DNA from 2 places in the Pseudoalteromonas sp. S1650 genome. Region 2 is predicted to be linked to the other one. Evidence: predicted binding sites of a transcription regulator. Region 2 holds the regulator's gene; the other holds the start of a gene.

What was found. The regulator sigma-54, encoded in region 2, starts transcription at its own class of promoters, with help from an activator protein. The targets are predictions, from matches to a motif close to GTTGGCACGNNNNTNGNNT.
Region 1: flgB (flagellar basal body rod protein FlgB) is a predicted target of sigma-54. The motif match lies at 1,222-1,240, and genes of this name have one in related genera.

What each region holds. Positions count from the first base shown of each region.
Region 1 covers NZ_PNDF01000109.1:6,150-11,304, forward strand. The annotation lists gene CWB80_RS21340 (chemotaxis protein) at 1-287, shown strand, start outside; gene CWB80_RS21345 (CheR family methyltransferase) at 309-1,139, shown strand; gene flgB (flagellar basal body rod protein FlgB) at 1,275-1,685, shown strand; gene flgC (flagellar basal body rod protein FlgC) at 1,688-2,119, shown strand; gene CWB80_RS21360 (flagellar hook assembly protein FlgD) at 2,133-2,816, shown strand; gene flgE (flagellar hook protein FlgE) at 2,868-4,235, shown strand; gene CWB80_RS21370 (flagellar basal body rod protein FlgF) at 4,396-5,155, shown strand, end outside.
Region 2 covers NZ_PNDF01000115.1:12,950-18,104, reverse strand. The annotation lists gene rapZ (RNase adapter RapZ) at 1-692, opposite strand, end outside; gene ptsN (PTS IIA-like nitrogen regulatory protein PtsN) at 693-1,145, opposite strand; gene hpf (ribosome hibernation promoting factor) at 1,149-1,436, opposite strand; gene CWB80_RS21600 (RNA polymerase factor sigma-54) at 1,463-2,959, opposite strand; gene lptB (LPS export ABC transporter ATP-binding protein) at 3,066-3,791, opposite strand; gene lptA (lipopolysaccharide transport periplasmic protein LptA) at 3,788-4,309, opposite strand; gene lptC (LPS export ABC transporter periplasmic protein LptC) at 4,299-4,853, opposite strand; gene kdsC (3-deoxy-manno-octulosonate-8-phosphatase KdsC) at 4,850-5,155, opposite strand, start outside.

The sequences.
Region 1 (5,155 bases), on a different contig from region 2:
TTTTACGTTTAAGAGAGATTGCTCAGCTCGATTGTCAAAATGATATTACTGAACGTGTTGGTCTATTAATATCTGATGTAGAAATGCCAGAAATGGACGGTTATACCTTAACCGCTGAAATTAAGGCTGATCCAAAATTATCACCTTTGCATGTGATCTTGCATACCTCTTTAAGTGGGGTGTTTAACCAAGCAATGATCGAAAAAGTGGGTGCTGATGATTTTATTGCAAAATTTAACCCAGATGAATTAGCGACAGCTGTGAAGAAGTGGGTTCATTGTGATTAATTATTTATAGGTGGTATTACTTTGGAAAATAAGCATTTACAACAAAGCGAATACGATCAATTCCGCTCTTTTTTAGAGCAACAATGTGGCATTGTGCTTGGCGATAATAAACTTTATTTAGTTAAAAGCCGCCTTGCGCCGCTTATGGCGCGTTTTAATGTTGAGTCTTTATCACAGTTGGTAAGTAAAACACTAAGCCCTCATGAGAGGCAGCTTCGTGCCGCTGTCGTTGATGCGATGACAACCAATGAAACGCTTTGGTTTCGTGACCAATATCCGTTTGAGTTATTGAAAACAAAACTATTTCCTGAGCTTAAAGATGTGCGTAGGCCACTAAAGATATGGTCAGCGGCAAGTTCATCAGGTCAAGAGCCGTACTCAATTGCCATGTCTGTTGCCGAGTTCCAATCTAAAAACCCAGGCGTATTAAAGATGGGTGCGCAAATTATTGGCACTGATATTTCTAATACCATGCTTGATATGTGCAAGAATGCTGAGTATGACTCGCTAGCCCTTGCTCGTGGATTGTCGATGGAGCGTCGTCAAAAGTTCTTCAAGGACAGCGGTAACGGAATGGCTCAGGTAGTTGACCCTATACGTAAAATGGTCAGCTTTAGACATTTAAACTTACTCGATTCATACGCTTTAATGGGCAAGTTTGACATCATATTTTGCCGTAATGTGTTGATTTACTTTTCACCAGAAGTAAAAGCTAAAATCATTTCTCAATTTGCTCAAGCTTTAAACCCGAAAGGTTACCTGTTTTTAGGTGCGTCAGAATCAATGGCGGGCTTAAGTGATAGCTTTGATATGGTTCGTTGTAACCCGGGTATCATCTATCAGAAAAAGTAAACTCTCCTTAGCAACCTAGTCCTTAGGTTGCTAAATTTACCTATTTTTCAGTCTCTTATATAAATCAAATCACTCCTAAATTTTTGGCTTAGCTTTTGCATTAACCACTACAGAGTCAATTTTTTGGAGAAGGTTATGGCTATCAGTTTTGATAAAGCATTTGGTGTTCATCCTCATGCGATGTTGATCCGTTCACAACGCGCTGAGTTATTAGCGACAAATATCGCTAATGCTGATACGCCGGGCTATAAAGCGAAAGATATCGATTTTGCCTCGGCATTAAAAGCGGCAAAAAGCAACCAACAAGGCGGCAATAGCATGGTAAGAACCGATGCTAAACATATTGCCGGGGGCAGTCGTTTTGTTGGCAGCGCAGAAATGTTTCGTACGCCAAATCAAGCAGATACAGGTGATGGTAACTCAGTCGATATACAAGTGGAACGAAACTTGTATGTACAGAACTCATTAGAGTATCAGGCAAGCCTGCAATTTATGAGTAGTAAAATTAAAGGCCTTAAAAAAGCCCTCGGTAGTCAAGGAGCTTAATCATGAGTTTGTATAATGTTTTTGATATTTCAGCAACCGGTATGAGTGCGCAAAATGTTCGCTTAAATACCACAGCCAGTAATATCTCGAATGCAAATACGATTAGTTCTAGTCAAGATCAGACATATCGAGCGCGCCACCCTGTTTTTGCTGCAGAGTTGACTAAAGCGTCAGCATCACAAAGCAATCCTCAGGGCTCTTCTGTTGGCGTTAAAGTGTTAGGCATTGTAGAGAGTGATAAACCTCTACAAATTGAATATAACCCGAACCACCCAAGTGCGGATGAAAATGGTTATATCTACAAACCTAACGTTAATGTTGTAGAAGAAATGGCAAATATGATTTCTGCCTCTCGCTCTTACCAAACAAATGTGCAAGTTGCTGATGCAGCTAAGCAAATGTTAAGTAAAACACTGTTGTTAGGACAACGGTAACCGAGGATAAGTTATGAGTAACGACATCAGCTCTGCATCATCATCCTATATGGATAGTTTGCGTTGGAATCAAAGTAGTACGCAAACAACTGAAGAAGACAACAACACGCTTTCTCAGGAAGATTTCTTTTCGTTGTTAACACAGCAGTTGTCGTTTCAGGATCCGAGTAATCCTGCTGATAACGATCAAATGATTGCGCAGATGACGAACTTTACCATGGCTGAAGGTATTTCAAACTTAAACGAGAAGTTTGATTCACTCACTGCATCAATGACATCAAATTCTGCGTTACAGGCTTCGACTCTTGTTGGTAAGCAAGCGTTACTTGAGTCTGGCACCATTGACTTTGATGGCGAAAATCTAGCTAAAGGGTCGGTGGTTGCAGAAACCGCTGTTGAATCTTTAACGCTAAGAATAACGGATTCATCAGGCCAGTTAGTGCGTACCATTGAATTAGGTTCTCAGTCAGCGGGGGCACTGCGTTTTGAATGGGATGGTAAAGACAATGATGGCAATGTGCTACCTGAAGGTGAATATGACATCAGTGCTGAAGGCTTTGTAAATGGAGACTACAGCAGTATGCCAATGGCGACCTTTAAGAATATTGAAAGTGTCAATATTAATGGCGCAAGCGGCATTATCGTAAATACAAAAGAGGGTGCGGTTAGGCTAACTGATATAGCTGAAATCGCATAAGTAAAAAAGGTTTGGGTTAGCTTAGGCTAAGAGATAGGTTAGAGGTGAGTTATGAGCTTCAATATTGCATTAACAGGCTTAGCAGCCGCGCAAAAAGATTTAGACGTTACCGCAAATAACATTGCTAACGTTAATACTACGGGCTTTAAAGAGTCTCGTGCAGAGTTCGCTGATGTATACGCATCATCAGTATTTAGTTCTGGTAAAACAAAAAATGGTGACGGTGTAAGAACGACAATGGTGGCACAGCAATTCCACCAAGGCTCGTTATCTTTCACAAATAACTCTCTTGACTTAGCGATCACTGGTGAAGGTTATTTCGCAATGGCGAATGACTTAGGCGCGCAAGACTTCACATATACTCGTGCAGGTGCGTTTAAATTAAACCAGGATAACTTCATTGTTGATGCAAGCGGTAACTACTTACAAGGTTTCCCTGTTGATGAAGCAACCGGTGATACCACTTCTGTTAGCTTAAGTACATCTTCGGCGTTACAAATTCCTGATGCATCAGGTTCACCACGTGCAACCACGAATGTTTATTCATCATTTAACCTTGATTCACGTGCCTCTGCGCCAACAGTGACACCGTTTGACCCTGAAGCAAGTGCTACATATAACAGTTCAACATCAACAACTGTGTATGATTCATTAGGTGAGCCACATATTTTACAGTTCTTTTTTGTGAAAACAGACTCAGCGACAACAGGTAATGAAAATGAATGGGAAGTGTATGCAACACTTGATGAAAAACCATTTGATGCAAGTGGTGTAGAGCAAACAACAACGCCTTATACACCACTAACTACATTCCAATTTGATTCAAGTGGTTTACCACTTAACACGGATGGTGTTGCAAATACTGATGCATCATTTAACCCGTTAACTTTACCAAATGGCGAAGGCGCTGCGACAGGTTTATCTGACTTACTATCTAATGGTGCTAGTTTCCCTGATGATGTAACGATGAACTGGCGTGATGAAGCGGCAACAGCGAATAAAGTACCTACTCAATATGCTAGTAACTTTGAAGTAAAAGCACTTGAACAAGATGGTGCGACTGTAGGTCGTCTATCAGGTATCGATATCGGTTCTGACGGTAAAATTGTTGCGTCATACAGTAATGGTGACACTTCATTCTTAGGTCAAGTTGCGATGGTACGCTTTTCGAACTCACAGGGTTTACAACAAGTGGGTGATACTTCTTGGAAGAAGAGTTTAACGTCAGGTGAGCCTATTGCTGGCGAACCGGGTTCAGGTACCTTGGGTTCAATTAACTCATCTGCGCTTGAACAATCAAACGTTAATCTAACTAACGAACTTGTTGACTTGATTAGTGCGCAGCGTAACTTCCAAGCAAATTCACGTGCGCTTGAGGTTAACTCAACACTACAGCAAAACATTCTACAGATCCGTTAATTTTAACGGCTCTAAGCTTAATCCGACACGAAGGCTGCTCCCTCTATTGGCAGCCTTTTTTCATTCTAATTATTCATTTCTCTCTTCTATTTTAGCGTCAATTTTACTTTGGCACTTTTATTGCATTTCTTAGTTATCGTATTTTTAGTGAGTCAATGTTATGGACAAAATGGTCTACATTGCCATGTCGGGTGCTAAGCAAAGTTTGCGAGGTCTTGAACTCAAGGCCAACAACCTTGCTAATGCTAACACCACTGGCTTTAAAGCTGATTTTGCACAAGCTCGCTCTATGCAAGCCTTCGGTGAAGGTCTGCCATCTAGGGTGTTTGCAATGCAAGAACGCCCAGGATCTAACATGCAATCAGGTGGTTATGTAGAAACTGGCCGTGAGCTTGATATTGCTATGAGTGACCGTGGTTGGTTGAGTGTACAAGATGCATCAGGCAATGAGGCGTACACCAAAACAGGCACATTAAACATTACTCCAGATGGTGCGTTGATCACCAGCCATGGCCGTCAAGTAATTGGCGAAGGTGGTCCAATCATTCTGCCGTTACCTATCGAGAAAGTTGAGTTTAGTGAAGATGGTGCCATTCAGGTTCGCCCGCAAGGTGCACCAGCTAACTTTTTAGAAGTGGTTGATCGCTTAAAAGTGATTGAGGCTGATAACACTCAGCTTGAAAAAGGTAATGACGGTTTATTTCGACCAAAAGAAGACATGCTGATCAATGACCTGTGTGGTTTTTGTGATATTTCGCCAAATGTGAAAGTACTATCGGGAACGCTTGAAATGTCAAACGTAAACCCGGTGCATGAAATGGTCGACATGATCAGCAATCAACGCCAATTTGAATTACAAGTTAAATTGATGAAAACAGCCGAAGAGCTCGATGAGCGTCAAGATCAGCTGTTACGCATTG
Region 2 (5,155 bases):
GGCAACCAAGTCTGTACAAAGGTTTGAATCTGCCAAGTGAATTTTTGCACTATGCTGTGGCTAGCTAAATAATCCCTGACAGGCTGATCGAGGCCGGTTAGTGGCTTTAAATCAGGCTCCCAGTGTGGGTTCGGTAAAAAGCGTGCATCAAAAACGTAGTCAGCTTCTTTTGGAATGCCATGCTTAAAACCAAACGACATAAACGTAATAATCAGTTTTTTATCTTTCTTACCTAAAATCTTTTCACGAATTGATTCTGCTAACTGATGAACACTCAAATCAGTGGTATCAATCATAAAGTCAGCGCGGGTGATCAGCACATCAAGCAGGATTTTTTCTTGTTTAATGGCAAGATCAAGCGGTAAAGAATCAATCGATAATGGATGCAAACGGCGAGTTTCAGAAAAGCGCTTAATTAGGGTTTGGTCATCACTATCTAGGTAGAATAGTGTTGGGTTTGCAAAACCTGGCAGGTACTCAAGAATATCATTAAACTCTTGCTGCTCTTTCGGTAAGTTACGTACGTCGATACTGACGGCAATTTTGTCATAATTATCAGAAACACTTCGCACGAGCGAAGGCAGTAGGTTGACAGGAATATTATCAACACAGTAGTAGCCTAAGTCTTCAAGAACTCGTAAAGCGACCGATTTCCCCGAGCCTGAGCGACCGCTGATAATTATTAATTCCATTTATGCCTCTGATGCAATTACTTGAAATAGTTGCTGATCGCTTGTAGCACTTCGCAACTGTTTACAAAAATCTTTATCTTTAAGTCTATCAGCAATTGTTGACAAGGTCTTCAAGTGCAACTGGCAATCGCCATCTGGTACGATGAGTGCCACAAAAATATCAACGGGACGATTGTCTATCGCATCAAAATTGATGGGAGATTCACTGACAATAATAAATGCATGAGGTTCATCAGCACCACTCATTCGACCGTGGGGAATAGCTATTCCTCGGCCGATACCTGTACTACCTAACTTTTCCCTGTTCAGAAAAGCATCTAGGATATCTTGTTGAGATAAATGAGGAAACTGCTGGTGAGCTAACTCGCTAATATACTCAAGAATTCTTTTTTTGCTATTAAAAAGGACCGCAGCTTTGCTGCAGTCCTGATTAGTAAGTGAACTAAGTTTCATAATTTAATGTCGAGCTAATTTCTCTTTATGCTTAATGACTTGGCGATCAAGTTTATCGATCAATGAGTCAATTGCTGCGTACATATCTTGATGTTCTGTAGAAGCGAACAACTCGCCTCCGTTTACATGTAAAGTTGCTTCTGCTTTTTGGCTTAATTTTTCTACATCTAAAATGACATGAACATTATTAATATGATCAAAATGCCTTTCTAGTTTTGCGAACTTAGTGTTTACATAGTCTCTTAATGAATCAGTGACTTCTACGTGACGACCAGTTAAATTTAGTTGCATAAGCATTTTCCTTCTATGTAAAACGTCTAAATCAGACTTTTACGCTGATTAGACGGAGGTATTGCTAGAGACTCACGATATTTTGCAATTGTACGTCTAGCTACTTTAATTCCTTGCTCAGCCAATATATCTGCAATTTTGCTATCACTCAATGGTTTAACCGAGTTTTCTGCAGCAACTAACTTCTTGATTAAAGCGCGAATTGCTGTAGAAGAACACTCACCACCATTTTCGGTGCTGACATGGCTTGAGAAGAAATATTTCAACTCAAAAATTCCCCTTGGGGTATGCATATATTTTTGTGTTGTAACCCGAGAAATCGTCGATTCATGCATTTCGACCATTTCAGCGACATCGTTTAGCACCATTGGCTTCATTGCTTCTGGGCCATGTTCAAAGAAAGCTTGCTGTTGTTGCACGATACAGTTGGTCACTTTTAGTAAAGTATCGTTACGGCTCTCTAAGCTCTTAATAAACCACTTTGCTTCTTGTAAGTGAGAACGAATAAATTGGCTGTCGCTACTTGATTTAACAGAGCGAGACATCGCTGCATATTGGCTATTCACTCTAATTTTTGGCATACAATCTGGGTTTAACTCGACTACCCAGCGGCCTTTCACTTTTTTCACTGATACATCGGGTATGACGTACTCAGATTCTTCGCGTACTATGCTATCCGCAGGCTTAGGATTTAAGCTGTGAATGAGCGTCATCACTTCTTTAAGCTCGTTTTCTTTAAGCTTAGTCTTTTTCATTAAAGTGCGATAGTCGCGACTTGCTAATAATTCGATATGCTCAGATAAAACCATTTTAGTTTCAGCTAAATATGGCGTATTGGCATCGAATTGACGAAGTTGTATACACAGGCACTCTTGTAAACTTCGCGCGCCGATACCAACTGGATCGAATAACTGTATTCTTTTTAAGACAGCTTCAACTTCATCGAGTTCGATTTCTTCTTCATCATTATTTTGATTAAAGCTTTCGACAATATCTTCGCAGCTAACCGTTAAAATACCTGAGTCATCGATAGCTTCAACGATGGCAACGGCAATCGCTTCATCGGTAGGACTAAATGGTGTGAGCTGTAGTTGCCACATTAAATATTCTTGCAGTGTTTCTGTTGAAGCACCTTGGTAAATAGACTCGTCTTCAGGCATTGGCCCAGACGATGTTGATGGGGCGGCACTCATGTACTCATCCCACGTAACATCCATAGCTAAGTCATCGCTAACCGTATCCTTACTCAGAGCATCACTGCTTTCTTGCTCGAATTCGCTAGGTGCTTCGTCGGCAGACGCGCTGACTTGTACATCGTCAGACTCCGCTTTTTGCTCATTCTTACCGATGCTTTCTTCGTTGTAATCCGCTTCTTCCACTTCAAGCAGAGGATTACTATCAAGCGCTTCTTGAATTTCTTGCTGGAGATCCAATGTACTGAGCTGCAACAAGCGAATGGCTTGTTGCAGTTGTGGAGTCATTGTAAGTTGCTGGCCCATGCGCAGCTGTAATGATTGCCTCATGTATCCCTAACAATCCTTTTTAAGTTATCGGTAACGGTGAAGACACTGTTATCGATTTATTGTCATTGTATAAGTCTAGCAGATGCTCTAGTCGGTGGCGTAATGGTTACAGCCTGAATTGCTCGCCTAGATAAACATCACGTACAGTTTGGTCAGCTAATACGTGCTCAGGTGTCCCTGATGCAATTAGCTCCCCATGAGAAACAATGTAGGCTTTTTCACAAACATCAAGGGTTTCTCGAACATTATGGTCAGTAATAAGTACACCAATACCACGATTTTTTAGGTGCTCAATAATTTTCTTTATATCTAACACCGAAATAGGATCAACACCAGCAAAAGGCTCATCTAAAAGGATAAATTTAGGATTAGCGGCTAATGCACGTGCAATTTCAACGCGGCGTCGTTCACCACCTGACAGTGCCATACCTTGGCTATCGCGAATATGTTGAATGCTAAATTCATCTAATAAGTTGTTAAGCGTCTCTTCGCGCGTTGTTTTGTTAAGATCTTTGCGGGTCTCTAATATGGCCATCAAGTTTTGGTAAACTGTTAATTTTCGAAAAATAGACGACTCTTGTGGTAGATAACCAATACCTAAGCGCGCACGGCTGTGCATTGGCAAAAGCGTGATATCGTTATCATCGATGCTTATTTTTCCTTTGTCGCTTGGTACGAGGCCTACAATCATATAGAAGGTCGTTGTTTTACCTGCACCATTTGGCCCTAACAAGCCAACAATACTGCCCGCTTCAACTTCAAGACCGACATTTTTAACCACTTGGCGGCCTTTGTAGCTTTTAGCTAAAAGCTCTGCTTTTAATGTGCTCATGGTTGGCCTTTATCGTCTTTTTTATTTTCTACAGGCACTAAAATAGTGTGTACACGATCTGTTGAGTTTTCGTCTTTTTCTGCGCTGATCAGCTGTTGAGCCATATCATAGGTAATGCTTTTTGCCGTTACTTTTTGACCCGCTTGAGTGACTTCAGCTTCGCCATTGAGTGTTAAGAAGCGTTTCGCAACATCATAACGAACTTCTTCGGCGCTGGCGCTCATCACGGTACCATCAGCTTGCTTTTCTTCGAAGTAAGCTGGTTTGCCTGTAGCGATAATTAATTCGACTGTACCTTCGGTGTCACCGCCATGTGCCTCAAGTCGCTCTGCTGTAATGCGACGATCACCATGCACGATCTCTACGTTACCTTCAAATATGCCAACGCCATCTTTTAGTTTACCGACTTGGCGATCTGAGCTAATGCTAATTTGAGCGCCTGTTTGCTCGGCAGCTGCGCCCGAAAAGGCAATCAATAAGCTTGGGATCAGGAGTAATTTCTTCAGTTTATTGGTCATAGTATATGGTTCGTGTATGGTTAGTTAACTCAACAATTTCGGCTTTTAAATCGGCTTTTAAGCCTTTACCGGTAATTTTTAAATTCGGTCCTGTTAGTGTTACAGGTTGCTTTGAAAACATCGTCATTTTATCAATGTCGACATTAATATTTTCTGCTTTTATGTCTTCGATCATACCGTTATGGGTTAAGTTTTTAGCAACTACATCCCCTTCAAAAATCAGCTGATCATTTTCGTATAAAGTAGCTTCTTTGGCTCTTACTTGCCAAACTTGCTGATCGCTATAAATAGTAAAAATAGGTTGTTCAAAAAAGGTAAACCCTAATTGTTGATACAACTCCATTTTTGCAGCTGCCACTTTATGACTAATTTTACCTTGCTCGTCATAAGCTGTTTGCTTTAGAGCAACGGCAGTGTAATCAGGCGTTGCGATGATCTCGTCTTCACTAGTTATTGTATCAGTTGACTGGTTAAAGTACGGGTACCATAACCACACCATGCAACAGACAAAAACAATACTCAGTAAAATACGGGCTATATTCATGCGCTGGTTCCATCGCTAGTTAACGGCTTGCCGTTTTCTAACATCAGTAAATCAGTTAATTCACGCACGGCTCCAAAGCCACCCGGTAATAATGTGGTGTAATGAGCCAGCTTCTTGATGAGCGGGTGTGCATCGTTTACTGCGACAGCAAAGCCAACTTTTTCCATAACTGGTAAGTCTGGACCATCATCACCAATATAGGCAATCTGTTCATCTGTCAGCCCCAGTTTATCCTTTAACTCTTGATAAGCAATCAGCTTATCTTCTTGTCCCTGATAAATGTGCTGAACTGTTAGGCTAGT